DNA from 3 places in the Allobosea sp. GW821-FHT09G06 genome. Region 2 is predicted to be linked to each of the others. Evidence: predicted binding sites of a transcription regulator. Region 2 holds the regulator's gene; each other region holds the start of a gene.
What was found. The regulator PhoB, encoded in region 2, activates phosphate uptake and scavenging genes when phosphate is short. The targets are predictions, from matches to a motif close to TGTCATNNANCTGTCAT.

Region 1 (5,055 bases), 600 kb from region 2:
TCGGCCGTCGCGCACACGACCTCAGGCAAATCCTCGCGCGGCGTGACATGGAACAGCGCAAGCCAGCGCAGCAGCACTGCCTTGAACGGCGCCGGCAAGCCGGCCTGATCGCCGAAATCGACGATATGCAGCGAACCGCCGGGCGCGAGCCGGCGCAGCGCCTCGGCGACGACGCCCTGCCAGGGCGGGATCATCGAGAGCGCATAGGAGATCACGATCCGGTCGAAGCCGGCATGACCGAACAGCTCTTGGGGATCGAAGCCGGTGGCATCCGCCTGCGCGAGCTTGATCCGACGCTCCAGCCCGGCCTTCGCCACCGAGTTTTGCGCCGTCGCCAGCATTGCGCTGGAGACGTCGAGCCCATGGCAGGCGCAATCCGGATAGCGCTGCGCGATCCGGATCAGGTTGCGCCCGGTGCCGCAGCCGATCTCCAGCACGCTCCCGCCCTTCGGCGGCTGCAAACCGTCGATGAGCTGGTCGCGGCCGAGCAGATAGAACTTCCGGCTGGCATCGTAGATATGGCGCTGGTGCCAGTAGATCCGGTCCATCAGCCCCGCGGCTGAGCCGCCCGCCGGCGCCTCGGCGGCGCTCACCGCGCCGGCCCCTTCAGGACATAGAGGTGGAAGCCGCCATAAATCGCCGAGCGATCCTGCCGGCAGAGTTCGCGGCTCTTCTCCTCCTCGTAATGCCACTGGTCGAGGATCGCGGCCGGCACTCTCCCCGGGAGCAAGCGCTCGTCGGCCGCCGTGCGGAAGATCACCCGCGCGCCCGGCCGGGCCGTGCGCGTAACCTGCGACCACAAGGCCGTGAGATCGGCGTCGTTCATCCAGTCCTGCGCATCGAGCAGCACATAGGCGTCGCAGCTCTCGGCCGGCTGGTCTTCGAGGAAGGCCGTGACCGCACTCTGGCGATAGGAGACGCCGGGAGCGCGCTCCTTCACCGCCGCGAAATGCTGCTTCTGGAGATAGGGCGGGAAGGCCGCGTCCGGTCCCTCGCCATAGCGCCGACCGAAAGCCTGCTGGGCGAAGTAATTGTCCTTCAGGTCGAAATCGCAGGCGAGGCGCTCGAGCCTGAGCTTCAGCGCGCCCAAGATGCCGTCCTCGCCATCGGCGGCCAGCGCCTTGTACTGCGCCGGCGGGATGCCGAGCCCGTAGAGCGAGGCCGGCTGGCGCACCAGCCAGCGCACCAGCTTGCGCTCGAAGACCGGCGCCAGATGCCTGTCGTAAAGCGCGCGCTGCTCCGCCATGTCCCGCGCTGCCAGCATCGCCTTGGGATTGCCGCCGAGCAATCGCGCCAGCACATGGCCGGTGCCGATGAAGCGGCCGAGCAGGCCGTAGCGGTGGAATCCCCGAGCGAAGAGATTGATCCGGCGCCGCCCGTTCAGCCCCCGCCCCTCCCAGTATCCGCGCGAGACCGCATCGAGATGATCAGCGATCTCGCGATCGTAGAGCGCGACATTGGCGCGATCCCTCGCCCGGCCGAAGAAGCGCAGGAAATCCTCCTGCCTCTCCATCCGTGCCAGCGCCGCGAGCTTCAATCGGCCGAGCGCGATATGGGTAGCGTTGAGATCGACCGCGCTGACCCGGATCGGCGCCGCGGTGAGATAGGACAGGATGTTGCAGGAGCCGGAGGCGATCGCCACGACATGGTCGCCGGCCTTGAGCTCAAGCGCCGCCATGTCGACGACCGGGTCTTCCCAGATCTGCGGATAGACCAGCCCCGAGAAGGCGCGTGCGAACAGCCATTCCAGCATGCCGGCCTTGGAGAGCGTCTTGCTGCGGCGGACCGCTTGCCCGAGGCCCGAGCTCGTCATGCGGCGGGCCGCGCGTGCCGTTTGCGTCGCCTGTTCCGTCACCGGTTTTCCTCCCTTTGCGGGTGGCCGGGCTGCTAGAGGAGTCGCGTGACGGTCAGGTGACGATGCTGCGGGGATTGCCACGGCATCGTGAAACGACGGCAGGTCAGCGGGGCTGAAATCTTGCGCGCGAAGCCCCATATTGGCGGCTCGAAAGCCGATGAGGCGCTCCCGCCAGGAAGGAGATCGCAATGGGTCTGATGAGCATGTTCGGAGCTGAGAAGAAGCAGGACGAGAGCTTCCCCTTCCAGCTAACGGACGCCGAATGGCGCGCGCGCCTGACGCCGGAGCAATATCGCATCCTGCGCGGCCACGGCACCGAGCGGGCCGGCTCCTGCGCACTCAACTACGAGAAGCGCGCCGGCACCTTCTCCTGTGCCGGCTGCGACCAGAAGCTGTTCAAGTCCGGCAAGAAATTCGAGAGCGGCACCGGCTGGCCGAGCTTCGACCAGCCGCTTGAGGGCTCTGTCGGCACCACCGAGGATCGCAGCTACGGCATGCTCCGCGTCGAGGTCCACTGCGCCAATTGCGGCGGCCATCTCGGCCACGTCTTCCCGGACGGCCCGCCGCCGACCGCCCTGCGCTACTGCATCAACGGCGAGGCGATGACGTTCGAGCCGGAAGCGGCGTGAGGCACACGCGTCATGCGCGGGCTTGACCCGAGCATCTCGTGACGGAAAAGCGATGCAGAGATGCCCGGGTCAAGCCCGGGCATGACGTTTCAGATAGCGGGTACCGCCCGCCGCGCCAATGCTGCCGCATCGACCGCTGGCGGCAGGTCGCCGAACTGCCCCGACCAGCCATCACCAAGCCGCGTGGCAATGAACGCATCTGCCACGACGTTCGGCGCGAAGCGCAGCAGCAGCGAGCCCTGCAGCAGCAGCGCCAGCCGTTCCGTCAATCGCCTTGCCTGCCCCTCGTTGCGCATCAGTTCCGGCAACTCCGCCTCCAGCCGCTTCAGCGCCGCATCATAGCGCCGGTCCGCGCCCGCAGCCGCCATCAGCTCGGCCCGCAGCACATCGACCACCTCCTCCTCGCGCGCCAGCGAACGCAGTACATCGAGGCAGATGACATTGCCCGAGCCTTCCCAGATCGCGTTGAGCGGCGCCTCCCTGTAGAGCCGCGCGATCGGATTCTCCTCGATGAAGCCGTTGCCGCCATGGCATTCCAGCGCCTCGGTGACCACGGCTGGCGCCCGCCGCGTGATCCAGTATTTCGCGATCGGCGCCCCGACCCGCGCCAGCAGTCGCTCGCTTTCCGACACCTCCTGCCGGTCGAGCGCAGCGAAGAGCCGAAAGGCGAGCCAGGCGGCCGCCTCCGCCTCGATAGCGATATCGGCCAGCACGTTCTGCATGATCGGCTGGTCGATCAGTGCCTTCTGGAAGGCGCGGCGATGCTGGACATGATGCGCGGCGAGCGACACCGCCATCCGCATCAGCCCTGACGAGGCCGCCGCGATATCGAGCCGCGAATTGTGGTTCATCGACAGGCCCGTGCGGATGCCCCGGCCCGGCTCGCCGATGAGATGGCCGATGCCCCCCCTGAACTCGACCTCGGAAGAGGCATTCGAACGGTTGCCGACCTTGTCCTTGAGCCGCTGGATCGCGACACCGTTGCGCGAACCATCCGGCAGCCAGCCCGGCACGACGAAGCAGGAAATGCCCTCACCTGTCCGCGCCAGCGTCAGGAAAACGTCGGAATGCGGCACCGAGAAGAACCATTTCCGTCCGTGCAGCGAGAATGTGCCGTCGCGATTATCCTCGGCCACCGTCTGGGTCTGACGCAGGTCGGAGCCGCCTTGCGTCTCCGTCATCGCCGTTCCGACGGTCGCCCCGGTCTTGAGATGCGCCGGCCCCTGTCGCCGATCGTAGCGATTTGAGGTGACGAGAGAGCCCCACTGCTCCCAAAGCAGAGGGTCCTGCTTCAGCACCGGCGCGGCGGCATAAGTCATGCTGATCGGACAGCAGATGCCGCTCTCGGCGCCATACCAGAGATATTGCAAGGCGGCGCGGGCGACCTGCGCACCGGGCTCCGGCCGGTTCCAGGCGAGCGCATGCGTCTCCTGCCCGATCGCGAGCTCCATCAATTCGTGCCAGGCCGGATGGAAGGCGATCTCGTCGATGCGATTGCCGAAACGGTCGAAGGCGCGAAGCTCTGGCGTATAGCGATTGGCGAGATAAGCCAGCTCCTGCACCCGCGCCGAGCCGACGGTCCGCCCTGCCTCATGCAGCCGCTCGCGCGCCCAGTCCGCACCGAAGGCCGAGACGATGCCGGGCAGCACCGGATCGGCGGCAAAGGCATCATACTCTGCCAGCGCCGGCACCTGATTTGTGATCGGCTCGCCGTGCGATCGCTGCGCCATCGCCCTACCTTCCAGCTCTGCGAACAATCCCTGCCGTTAACCACCAGACTATGCCGGTCTCCGCCGTTTGCGAATCCGCCCGATTGCTGCCCCGGTTCCTGCTGCACATCGTCCCGCGCGCCACGATCGGCGCGCGACGACGGAGACCCAACGTGCGACGCGCCCTTCCGAATATGTTGCTGATCGCCCTCATCGCCGGCTTCGGCGTGTCCGCCGCTCCGGCGCACGCCCAGCCCCAACCGGTTCCGAAGGTTCAGCCGGGCGAAGGCCGCCCTTATGAAATCGTCGACAGCGAAGTCTGGGACGTGCCCGATCCGGTCTCGCGCCGCGGCTATCAGGTCTTCGTCGCCTTGCCGCCCTCCTATGCGAAGGAGCCGCAGCGACGTTACCCGGTGCTCTACGTCACGGACGCCGACTATGCCTTCCCGATCCTGCGCCAGATCAGCCGCCGCCTGAACCTCGAAGGACCCAAGGTTGAGGAATTCATCCTGGTCGGGCTGTCCTATGCCAAGGGCGAAGATGGCGCTGTCAGCCGCCGGCGCGACTACACGCCAACGCCGAACGGGCCGAGCACCGCACCGGCTGGCACGGTTCACGGCGAGGGGCCGGCGTACCAAACCTATCTGCGCGATCAGGTGAAGCCGTTCATCGCCGCCCGCTATCGGACCGATCCCGCCAGAGCGCTCTTTCTCGGCCACTCCTACGGCTCCCTGCTGGGCGCGCAGATCCTGTTCACCGAGCCCGGCCTGTTCAGCGGCTATATCCTCGGCAGCCCCTCGCTCTGGTACGACAAGCGCCATGCTCTGGGACTGGAAGCGCGCTATGCCGCCGGGAACAGCGA
Region 2 (5,055 bases):
CGCGCTCGGCATTATCGCGATCCCGGTGATCGTGCGCACCACCGAGGACATGCTGAACCTCGTTCCCGGCCCGCTGCGTGAGGCGGGTGCGGCGCTCGGCGCGCCGCCTTCCGTCGTCATCACCTCGGTGACCTGGCGCGCGGCCAAGGCCGGCATGGTCACCGGTATCCTGCTGGCGCTCGCCCGCATCGCCGGCGAGACCGCGCCGCTGCTCTTCACCGCGCTCAACAACAATTTCTGGTTCTCGCCGACGCTGGTCGGCGGCGTCTCCAACCTGCCGGTGACGATCTACCAGTTCGCCTCCGCCCCTTACGAGAACTGGCAGCAGCTCGCCTGGGCCGGTTCGCTCATCATTACCGTCTCGATCCTCGTGCTCTCGATCGTTGCCCGGCGTATCGTCGCCGGCAGCAAGTGAGCCTGAAACCAACCCGGTCGCGACCGACCTTGAGGACCTAAGTCGATGCTTTCGACCCTTGAACTCTCCCCCCAGTCGCTCGATGCCGAGGCGCCCGTCCGGATCGCGGTGAAGAACCTCGATTTCTACTACGGCGAGCACAAGGCGCTGAAGAACATCAATCTCGACTTCCGCGATCGCCACGTCACGGCGCTGATCGGCCCGTCGGGCTGCGGCAAGTCGACCCTGCTGCGGATCTTCAACCGAATCTACTCGCTCTATCCGGAGCAGCGCGCGGAAGGGCAGATCATGCTCGACGGCCGCAACATCATCTCGAACGACGTCGACGTGAACGAGTTGCGCTCGCGCGTCGGCATGGTGTTCCAGAAGCCGACGCCGTTCCCGATGTCGATCTACGACAACGTCGCCTTCGGCATCCGCCTCTACGAGAAGCCGCCGAAGTCGGAGCTCGACGACCGCGTCGAGGGCGCCCTGCGCCGCGCCGCGCTTTGGGACGAGGTCAAGGACAAGCTGAAGAGCTCCGGCATGGGCCTCTCCGGCGGCCAGCAGCAGCGCCTGTGCATCGCGCGCACCATCGCGCAGAAGCCGGAAGTGATCCTGTTCGACGAGCCGACCTCGGCGCTCGACCCGATCTCGACCGGCAAGATCGAGGACCTGCTGGAGCAGCTGAAGAGCGATTTCACCATCGCCATCGTCACGCACAACATGCAGCAGGCGGCGCGCATCTCGCAGTACACGGCCTTCATGTATCTAGGCGAGGTCATCGAGTTCGCGCCGACCAACACGATCTTCATGAATCCCGCCAAGAAGCAGACCCAGGACTACGTCACCGGCCGTTTCGGCTAAGCGGCGACGAGGAGGACACCCCTATGACCGACCACATCGTCCGCTCCTACGACACCGACCTTGAAGGCATCCGCCGCAGCCTCGCCGAAATGGGCGGCATGGCCGAGCGCATGCTGGGCGATTCCACGGTGGCGCTCGTTCGCCGCGATACCGCGCTCGCCCAGAAGATCATCTCGGCCGACCAGCGCCTCGACAATCTCCAGCGCGAGGTCGAGGAGAAGGCCGTGCTCACCATCGCCCGGCGCCAGCCGCTGGCGCAGGACCTGCGCGAGCTGATCTCGGCGATCCGCCTCGCCTCCGACATCGAGCGGGTCGGCGATCTCGCCAAGAACATCGCCAAGCGCGCCGTCGCGATCGCCGGGCAGTTCCAGCCGCCGCATCGCGCGGTGGTCGGCCTCGAGCATATCAGCCGCCTCGTGCAGGCCCAGCTCAAGGACGTGCTCGACGCCTATGCCGCGACCAACGAGCAGAAGGCGCTCGAGGTCTGGAAGCGCGATGACGAGATCGACGCGCTCTACACCTCGCTGTTCCGCGAACTCCTGACCTATATGATGGAGGATCCGCGCAACATCACCTTCTGCACGCATCTCCTGTTCTGCGCCAAGAACATCGAGCGCATCGGCGACCACACCACCAATATCGCCGAGACCATCCATTACCTCGTCACCGGCGATTCCCTCGATGCGAACCGCCCCAAGCTCGACACGACCAATATCGAGGTCGAAGCGGTGACGGGAAACTGAGGTCAAAGCCGACATGGCCGCACGCATCCTGATCGTCGAGGACGAGGAGCCGCTCACCCTGCTGCTGCGCTACAACCTCGAAGCCGAGGGCTTCGAGGTCGATAGCGTCGCGCGCGGGGACGATGCGGAATTGCATCTTCGCGATCACACGCCCGATCTCGTCCTGCTCGACTGGATGCTGCCGGGCCTGTCCGGCATCGAGCTTTGCCGGCGCCTGCGCTCGCGCCGCGACACCGAGCGCGTGCCGATCATCATGCTGACGGCGCGCGGCGAGGAGACCGAGCGCGTGCGTGGCCTTGCGACCGGCGCCGACGATTACGTCGTGAAGCCGTTCTCGCTGCCGGAGCTGATCGCGCGCATCCAGGCGCTGTTGCGCAGGGCGAAGCCCGGCCATGTCGCGGGGCTGCTGGCGGCCGGCGATCTCGAACTCGACCGCACGACGCGGCGCGTCCGCCGCGCGGGCAGCGAACTCCATCTCGGCCCGACCGAGTTCCGCCTGCTGGAATTCCTGATGCAGGCGCCGGGCCGGGTCTATTCCCGTGCCCAGCTGCTCGATGCCGTCTGGGGCCGCGACGTCTATATCGACGAGCGCACGGTCGATGTTCATGTCGGGCGGCTGCGCAAGGCGATCACGCCGGGCGATGCGAAGGATCCGCTGCGCACGGTGCGCGGTGCCGGCTATGCCTTCGACGAGACCTTCGCGCGCGGCGGTGCCGCGTAAGCCTCAGGCGTCGGGGCCGCCCTCGATATCGCCGGCCCATGCCAGCGCCTTGTCATAGTCCTCGGGCTTGAAGGCGCGGACCTTGACGAAGGGGATCGCCGGATCGAGCAGATCGATGAAGCCGGCGAGCCAGCCCTTGTTCGTGATCACCGCCTCTTTCGGAAAGCGCCTGAGTTCCCAGAGCTTGCCGATGCTGTAGCGCGCGTCCTTCCAGGCGGCGGTGAGCGTCAGGTCGGTAAAGTCGGAGAGATCGACAAGCACGCCGATCTTCTCGTGGCGAGCGAGCTTCGTGTCGATATCGGCCATGATCGCGTCGACATCCTCCCCGGTCAGCGTCTGCATCAGACGATAGGCTGCGACATGATCCGGCGCGGGCAGAATGGTCAGCATGGCTCCTCCTTGCCAACGACAACGCACGGAGGAAGAGGAGGTTTCGCCAGCCGGTCAGGCGGGTTGGACAGGTGCTCGCGTGGCGGCGTCGAACTGGGCGGCTTCTGATTTCAGCCAGGCGATGAAGGCGTCGAGCCCGGGGCGCGGCGGCTGGTCGAGCGGGCGCGTCAGCCAGCAGCCGATCGCGCTGGTGAAGCCGAGGCCCAGCGGATTGACCAGCGCACCCGAAGCCAGCTCGTCGGCGACATAGCAGCGTGGCGCCAGCGCGAAGCCCAAGCCGGCGACGGCGGCGCTGGTGATCACCGAATAATAGCCGTAGCGCACGGTGTGCTCGGGCACCGCGCCGCGCAGGTCATGCGCCTCGGTGAACTCGGCCCAGAAGGTCGGCATCTGGTAATGCTGGAGCAGGGTCGCCTTCTGGATGTCGGCGGCGCGGCGGAAGCCGCCCATGCGCTCGATCAGGCTGGGCGCGGCGACCAGCGCGACATCGCGGCCGAAGAGATAATGCGCCTCCTTGCCGGGCCAGGGCTCGACCCCATGGGCGATCTCGATATCCGGCTCCTCGGTCTCGCTCTCGCTGACATAGTTGGTGAACTGCACGTCGACGCCGGGATGGGCCTCGGCAAACGCAGGGAAGCGCGCCATCAGCCAGCGCTCACCGGCGATCGCGACCATATGCAGGCGGATCGGCCGGGCGATGGCGTTGCGCTCCACCAGACGCCGCGCGCCGCGCTCCATCTGCTCCAGCGCAGCCTCGGCATAGGGCAGGTAGATCGCGCCGGCCTCGGTGAGCTTGAGTCCGAGCGGGCTGCGGTCGAACAGCACGGCGCCGAGATGGTGCTCCAGCGAAAGGATCTGCTTGGAGACCGCGCTCTGGGTCAGGTTGACCGACTGGGCGGCACGCGCGGTCGAGCCCAGCCTCGCGACGGTGGCGAAGGCCCTGAGCGCGGTCGATGACGGAGGGGGCCGGCCGGCCGCCATGGGGTATTCCTTTTTGGACTATCGTGGCGGAGATCGTTTCGTTTGCCGGTGTCTCGGTCAAGAGGCCATTCTTCCCGCAGGGGAGAACGACATCATGAACCAGACGACCCGTCTCTGGGGCGGCCGCTTCCGCAAGCAGCCGGACCCGCGCCTGATGAAGCTGTCGAGTGCGGCCGGCGAGCATGCCCGGCTGGTGCCGCAGGATGTTGCGGGCGGCAAGGCCCATGCGGCCGAGCTCGGGCGCGCCGGCCTGCTGACGGCCCAGGAATTCGAGACCATCCTGGCTGCGCTCGACGGGATCGCCCGCGACACGGTCGAGGGGCGGATCGCGCCGGGGCCGGACGACGAGGACGTTCATACCTTCATCGAGCGCATCCTGACCGAGCGCATCGGCCCGACCGGGGCGAAGCTCCGCGCCGGGCGCTCCCGCAACGACCAGGCCGCGAACAATCTCAAGCTCTACCTGCGGGGGAAGTCGCGCACGCTCGCCGGGATGCTGGCGGAGCTGCTCACCGCGATCGCCGACCAGGCCGAAGAGCATGCGGCCTCGGTCTGCCCCGGCTTCACCCATCTCCAGAGCGCCCAGCCCGTCACCTTCGGCCATTGGCTGATGGCGCATGGCCAGGTGCTGATGCGCGACGCCTCGCGCCTGACCGATTGGGAAAAGCGCTCGGGCCAGTCCCCGCTGGGGGCGGCGGCGCTCGCAGGCTCGGCGATCACGTTGAACCCGGAACTCAGCGCCCAGGCGCTCGGCTATGACGGGCCGTTCGAGAATTCGGTCGATGCGGTCGGCGCGCGCGACCATGTCGCGGAATTCCTGTTCGTCGCGGCGATGCTGGCGACGAACCTGTCGCGGCTCGCCGAGGAGGTGACGCTGTGGACCTCCCGGCAATTCGCCTGGGTGACGCTGGACGACGCCTTCGCGACGGGCTCCTCGATCATGCCGCAGAAGAAGAACC
Region 3 (5,055 bases), on a different contig from region 2:
TCCCAGGCCTTGATCGCGGTGATCGCCTGCTGGATCTCGAGCATCCAGGTCGCCTGATAGTCGATCTCCGAATAGAGGGTGTAGGATGGCAGGATGTCGCGCCGGATCAGGTCGCGATACCCCTCGGGCTGTGTCGCGTAATGGTCGAGCATCGCGGCGGCGCGCGCGGCGATGTCGCGCTTCACGCTGATGCGGCCGAGCGGACCGAGATCGGGCAGGTCGAGGGCGACATAGGTCGGCGCGCTCATCACAGCGCGCATGCTGCGCTCGATGCAGATGATGGCGCTCGGCAGCGTGACCGTGAGCACGAGCACGAGAACCACGGGGCGCAGCCGGTCGTCGCGCCGCTGCCACCAGTCGGCTACGAGCGGCAGCAGGATCGGCCACAGGCCGATGAATTCGAGCGAGCCCGTGTTCTGGGTCTCGAACAGCGCGAGCGCGAACAGACCGGCAGCGAACCAGCCGATCGGCGCGTCGATCAGCGCCCGCCAGCCGGCGAGCGTCGCCGGCAAACCGTCGCGCCAAGACGCGTAGGCGAGCGTGGCGAGCAGGATCAGCGATGGCCCGATCACGTTGAACTTGACCGAGGCCACGGTCAGGAAGCGCGGCAGCAGCGTATCGGTGTTGAGACTGAGCAGGGTCAGGATATCGATGATGTAGGCCGAGCTCAGCCCGGTCGCGATTTGCAGCACGCCGAGCGCGAGGATCACGAAACCGGCGGCGATGACCGCGTCGCGGAAGCGCATCCGGCCGCTGAGCGTGGCATAGCCGACGAGCAGCGTGCCGGAGACCGCGCCGGTGATCTTGGTCAGGAACAGCGCCAGCATCAGCACGGCGACGAGCGCGATCCTGAAGCCGCGCCGCTCGGCGAAGATCAGGGTCGCGATCAGCAGATAGAGCAGCAGCGCGACATGGCGGTTGTAGAAGCCGTAGCCGTCGAAGCCGGGCGACGGATAGAGCGCATGCAGGTTGATCGGGAAGGTTGCGAACAGCAGGAAGGGCAGGACGAGCGCCAGGGCCTGCGGGCGCGAGCGCCGCGAGACCTCGCCTGCGAGCAGGGCGAGCACCGGCAGCATGATCGGCAGCAGCGCCCAGTTGATCAGCAGCATCGGCTGGGCGTTGGTGAAGATGATGTCGAGAGCCGCGGCCATATAGAAGCCGAGCGGGCCGATCGGCGCGAAGAAATCGATGGTCGGGACCTGGCCGAGCTCGATGCGCTGGATCGCGTCGAGATAGACGACGGTGTCCCAGGCGTTCGGGCCCAGCGGCAGGCGCAGCGGCAAGATCAGGCCGGCGATGGCTACCAGCGCGAACGCCACGATCCAGGCGAGGGGTGAACCGGCTATCCTTGCCATCGCGCCCTTGCCGCTCACACTCTTGGTGCCGACCTGGGAGTTCTGCCTCCCGATCTCGCTCATCGCCACGCCGAACCCTCCTGGTCCAGCCCGCTCTCTGGCAGAAAATTCTTACCATCCGCCTGACAAAACCGCTGCTTCTTGCGGTTTTCGGTCAAGAAAGCCGGCAGGAACCGCGCGGCGTTCAGCGTTGGCTATCGCCTCACAGCAGCCCGTGCCTGGCGAGATGGCGCATCAGATGCGAGGCGCCATAGGTCCAGGGCGCGCAGGCGTCGGTGCGCTTCATCCGGTTGACGAGGCTGCCGAGCTCGGGCGCGGCGATGGTGACGATGTCCCCGTATTTATGGGTGAAGCCGCCGCCCGGTGCGTCGCGATCCTTAATCGGCGCGAACATGGTGCCGAGATAGAGCGCGGCCCCGTCCGGATACTGGTGATGCGGGCCGATCATCTGCGCGGCGAGATCGGCCGGGTCGCGGCTGATCTTCGCGATCGAGGACGAGCCTTCCAGCCGGAAGCCATCCTCCCCCTCGACAGTCAGCGTCACCGTGGTCCGGCGGACATGGTCGAGCGTGAAGCCGGCATCGAACAGGCGGATGAAGGGGCCGACGGCCGCGGAGGCATTGTTGTCCTTGGCCTTGCCGAGCAGCAGGGCCGAGCGGCCCTCGACATCGCGCAGATTGACGTCGTTGCCGAGCGTGGCGCCGACGATGCGTCCGTCGGAGGCGACGATCAGCACGATCTCGGGCTCGGGATTGTTCCAGCTCGAGGCCGGATGCAGCCCGGCATCCGCCCCGGTACCGACCGTCGACATCGGCGGGGCCTTGGTGAAGATTTCGGCGTCCGGCCCGATCCCGACCTCCAGATACTGGCTCCAGGCGCCCTGTTTGATTAGCACGTCCTTGAGATGCATCGCCTCGGGTGAGCCGGGCTTCAGCTTGGAGAGGTCGTCGCCGATGAGCTTGCCGATTTCCTCGCGGATCGTCGCGGCGGCGGCCGGGTTGCCCCGCGCCTTCTCCTCGATCACGCGCTCCAGCATCGAGACCGCGAAGGTGACGCCGGCCGCCTTCACCGCCTGCAGGTCGAGCGGCGAGAGCAGCCAGGGCCGCTTCGGATCGCGGCCATCCACAGGCGTGTTGGCGAGGACCTCCGCGAGTGAGCCGATCGCCTCGCCCTGAGCTGCGCCTAGCGCGGCGGCCGGGTCGGCGCTTTCGCAGAGGTCGCGGCTGGTCGGGAAGCTCCGGGTCACGTCGATGACCTGCCCGTCGCGCAGCGTCACCACGGCCGGCCCGCCGAGATCGGGCCGCCAGACGCGGCCGGCCAGTGCTGCGGCATCGGCATCCCCCGGCAAGGTCGCGGTCACGGCAAGATCGAGGCTGGGCATGGCGGCATCCACGGACGGATTCGGATCGGGAGCCCAGATCAGCCGGTTATGCACAATTGCGCAAGCGAGGAGCCGTCATGCGCCAGCGTAGCCGCTTGACCGCGACGATAGGCGGATTGCACTGACCGTCATCGATTTGTCATTGAAATGTCGCCTGCGCTTCATGCTAGCTTGCGCACCAACGACAAGAACCGCGGCGGCGCTCGCCCGCGGAAGGGAGATATTCCATGAGCATCAAATCGCGCATCCTGATGTCGGTCGCCGCCTTTGCACTCGTCGGCGCCTCGCCGGCCCTGGCGCAGACCGAGATCCAGTGGTGGCACGCGCTGACCGGCGCCAACAACGACGTCGTCGTCAAGCTGTCCGAGGACTTCAACGCCTCGCAGAAGGACTACAAGGTCGTACCCGTCTACAAGGGCTCCTATCCCGACACGCTGAACGCCGGCATCGCCGCTTTCCGCGCTGGCCAGGCGCCGCATATTCTGCAGGTCTTCGAGGTTGGCACCGGCACGATGATGTCGGCCAAGGGCGCGATCAAGCCGGTCCACGAGGTCATGAAGGAAGCCGGCGAGAAGTTCGACCCGACCGCCTATCTGCCCGCGATCACCGGCTACTATTCGACGGCCAAGGGCGACATGCTCTCGATGCCGTTCAACTCCTCGTCGATGGTGATGTGGTACAACAAGGACGCCTTCAAGAAGGCGGGCCTCGACCCCGAGAAGCCGCCGAAGACCTGGCCCGAGACCTTTGCCGCGGCCAAGAAGCTGAAGGCTGCCGGCTACGACAAGTGCGGCGTCTCGAACGCCTGGGCGACCTGGGCCAATATCGAGCAGTTCGGCGCCTGGCATAACGTGCCGCTCTCGACCAAGGTCAACGGCATGGCCGGTTTCGACGCCGTGCTGAACTTCAACAAGAGCCCGGCCTTCCTGAAACACTGGACCAATCTGGTCGAGCTGCAGAAGGACAAGACCTATGATTACTCGGGCCGCACCAACAATGGCGAAGGCCGCTTCACCTCGGGTGAATGCCCGATCTTCCTGACCTCGTCGGGCTTCTTCGGCAACGTCAAGGCGAACGCCAAGTTCGACTGGGGCAATGCCGCGATGCCGTATTATCCCGACGTGCAGGGCGCCCCGCAGAACTCGATCATCGGCGGCGCTTCGCTCTGGGTCATGGGCGGCAAGAAGGCCGACGAGTACAAGGGCGTCGCCAAGTTCTTCACCTTCCTCTCGAATGTCGATCGTCAGGTGAAGCTGCACACCGAGTCGGGCTACCTGCCGATCACCAAGGCGGCCTATGAGAAGGTCAAGGCGTCCGGCTTCTACAAGGACAAGCCCTATCTCGAGACCCCGATCCTGGAGCTGACCAACAAGGCTCCGACCGACAACTCGAAGGGCCTGCGTTACGGCAGCCTCGTCCAGATCCGCGACATCTGGTCGGAGGAGCTGGAAGCGGCGCTGAACGGCCAGAAGTCGCCGCAGGCGGCGCTGGACGCGGCGGCCGATCGCGGCAACCAGATGCTGCGCCAGTTCGAGCGCACCGCGGCCCGCTAAGCGCTTAGCTCTTGCAAACCTAAGGCCATCCCGGACACTCTCCGTCCGGGATGGCCGTCTCGTTCCAGGGAAGCCGATGCAGAAGAACGCATACTTCAAGGGGCTCACGATCCCCTTCCTGCTGCTTCTGCCGCAGCTCGCCATCACCGTCGTGTTCTTCTACTGGCCGGCGACCCAGGCGGTCTGGCAGAGCTTCCTGCTGGAGGATGCCTTCGGCACCTCGACGGAATTCGTCTGGTTCGAGAACTACCAGATGCTCTTCGCCGACCCCGGCTATCTCAAGGCCTTCATCAACACGATCATCTTCTCGACCTTCGTCTGCGTGTTCTCGCTCTCGATCGCGCTGCTCTTCGCGGTGATGGCGGACCGGCAGCTTCGCGGCGGCGAAATCTACAAGACCCTGCTGATCTGGCCTTATGCGGTGGCCCCCGCCATCGCCGGCGTGCTCTGGATCTTCATGTTCGATCCCTCGCTCGGCATGCTCGCGCGCGGCCTCCAGTCGCTGGGCATCCCGTGGAACCCGCGCCTCAACGGCAACCACGCCATGCTGCTGGTCATCCTGGCTGCGACCTGGAAGCAGATCAGCTACAACTTCCTGTTCTTCCTCGCCGGCCTGCAATCGATCCCCAAGAGCGTGATCGAGGCGGCGGTGATCGACGGCGCCCGGCCGATGCGCCGCTTCTGGACCATCGTCTTCCCGCTGCTCTCGCCGACGACCTTCTTCCTGCTCGTCGTCAACATCGTCTATGTCTTCTTCGACACCTTC

Region 1: the regulator PhoB is predicted to act here: its motif matches at 1,901-1,917, upstream of AC07NY_RS08260 (BtaA family protein).
Region 3: the regulator PhoB is predicted to act here: its motif matches at 2,863-2,879, upstream of ugpB (sn-glycerol-3-phosphate ABC transporter substrate-binding protein UgpB).

The regions. Positions count from the first base shown of each region.
Region 1 is NZ_JBWKOI010000001.1:1,678,989-1,684,043, reverse strand. It holds gene AC07NY_RS08265 (class I SAM-dependent methyltransferase) at 1-593, opposite strand, end outside; gene AC07NY_RS08260 (BtaA family protein) at 590-1,813, opposite strand; gene msrB (peptide-methionine (R)-S-oxide reductase MsrB) at 2,053-2,484, shown strand; gene AC07NY_RS08250 (acyl-CoA dehydrogenase family protein) at 2,574-4,214, opposite strand; gene AC07NY_RS08245 (alpha/beta hydrolase) at 4,367-5,055, shown strand, end outside.
Region 2 is NZ_JBWKOI010000001.1:1,075,250-1,080,304, forward strand. It holds gene pstA (phosphate ABC transporter permease PstA) at 1-415, shown strand, start outside; gene pstB (phosphate ABC transporter ATP-binding protein PstB) at 461-1,261, shown strand; gene phoU (phosphate signaling complex protein PhoU) at 1,285-2,004, shown strand; gene phoB (phosphate regulon transcriptional regulator PhoB) at 2,018-2,725, shown strand; gene AC07NY_RS05165 (SpoIIAA family protein) at 2,729-3,115, opposite strand; gene AC07NY_RS05170 (LysR family transcriptional regulator) at 3,170-4,096, opposite strand; gene argH (argininosuccinate lyase) at 4,191-5,055, shown strand, end outside.
Region 3 is NZ_JBWKOI010000005.1:160,693-165,747, reverse strand. It holds gene AC07NY_RS22265 (hypothetical protein) at 1-1,418, opposite strand, end outside; gene AC07NY_RS22260 (fumarylacetoacetate hydrolase family protein) at 1,558-2,736, opposite strand; gene ugpB (sn-glycerol-3-phosphate ABC transporter substrate-binding protein UgpB) at 2,964-4,289, shown strand; gene ugpA (sn-glycerol-3-phosphate ABC transporter permease UgpA) at 4,366-5,055, shown strand, end outside.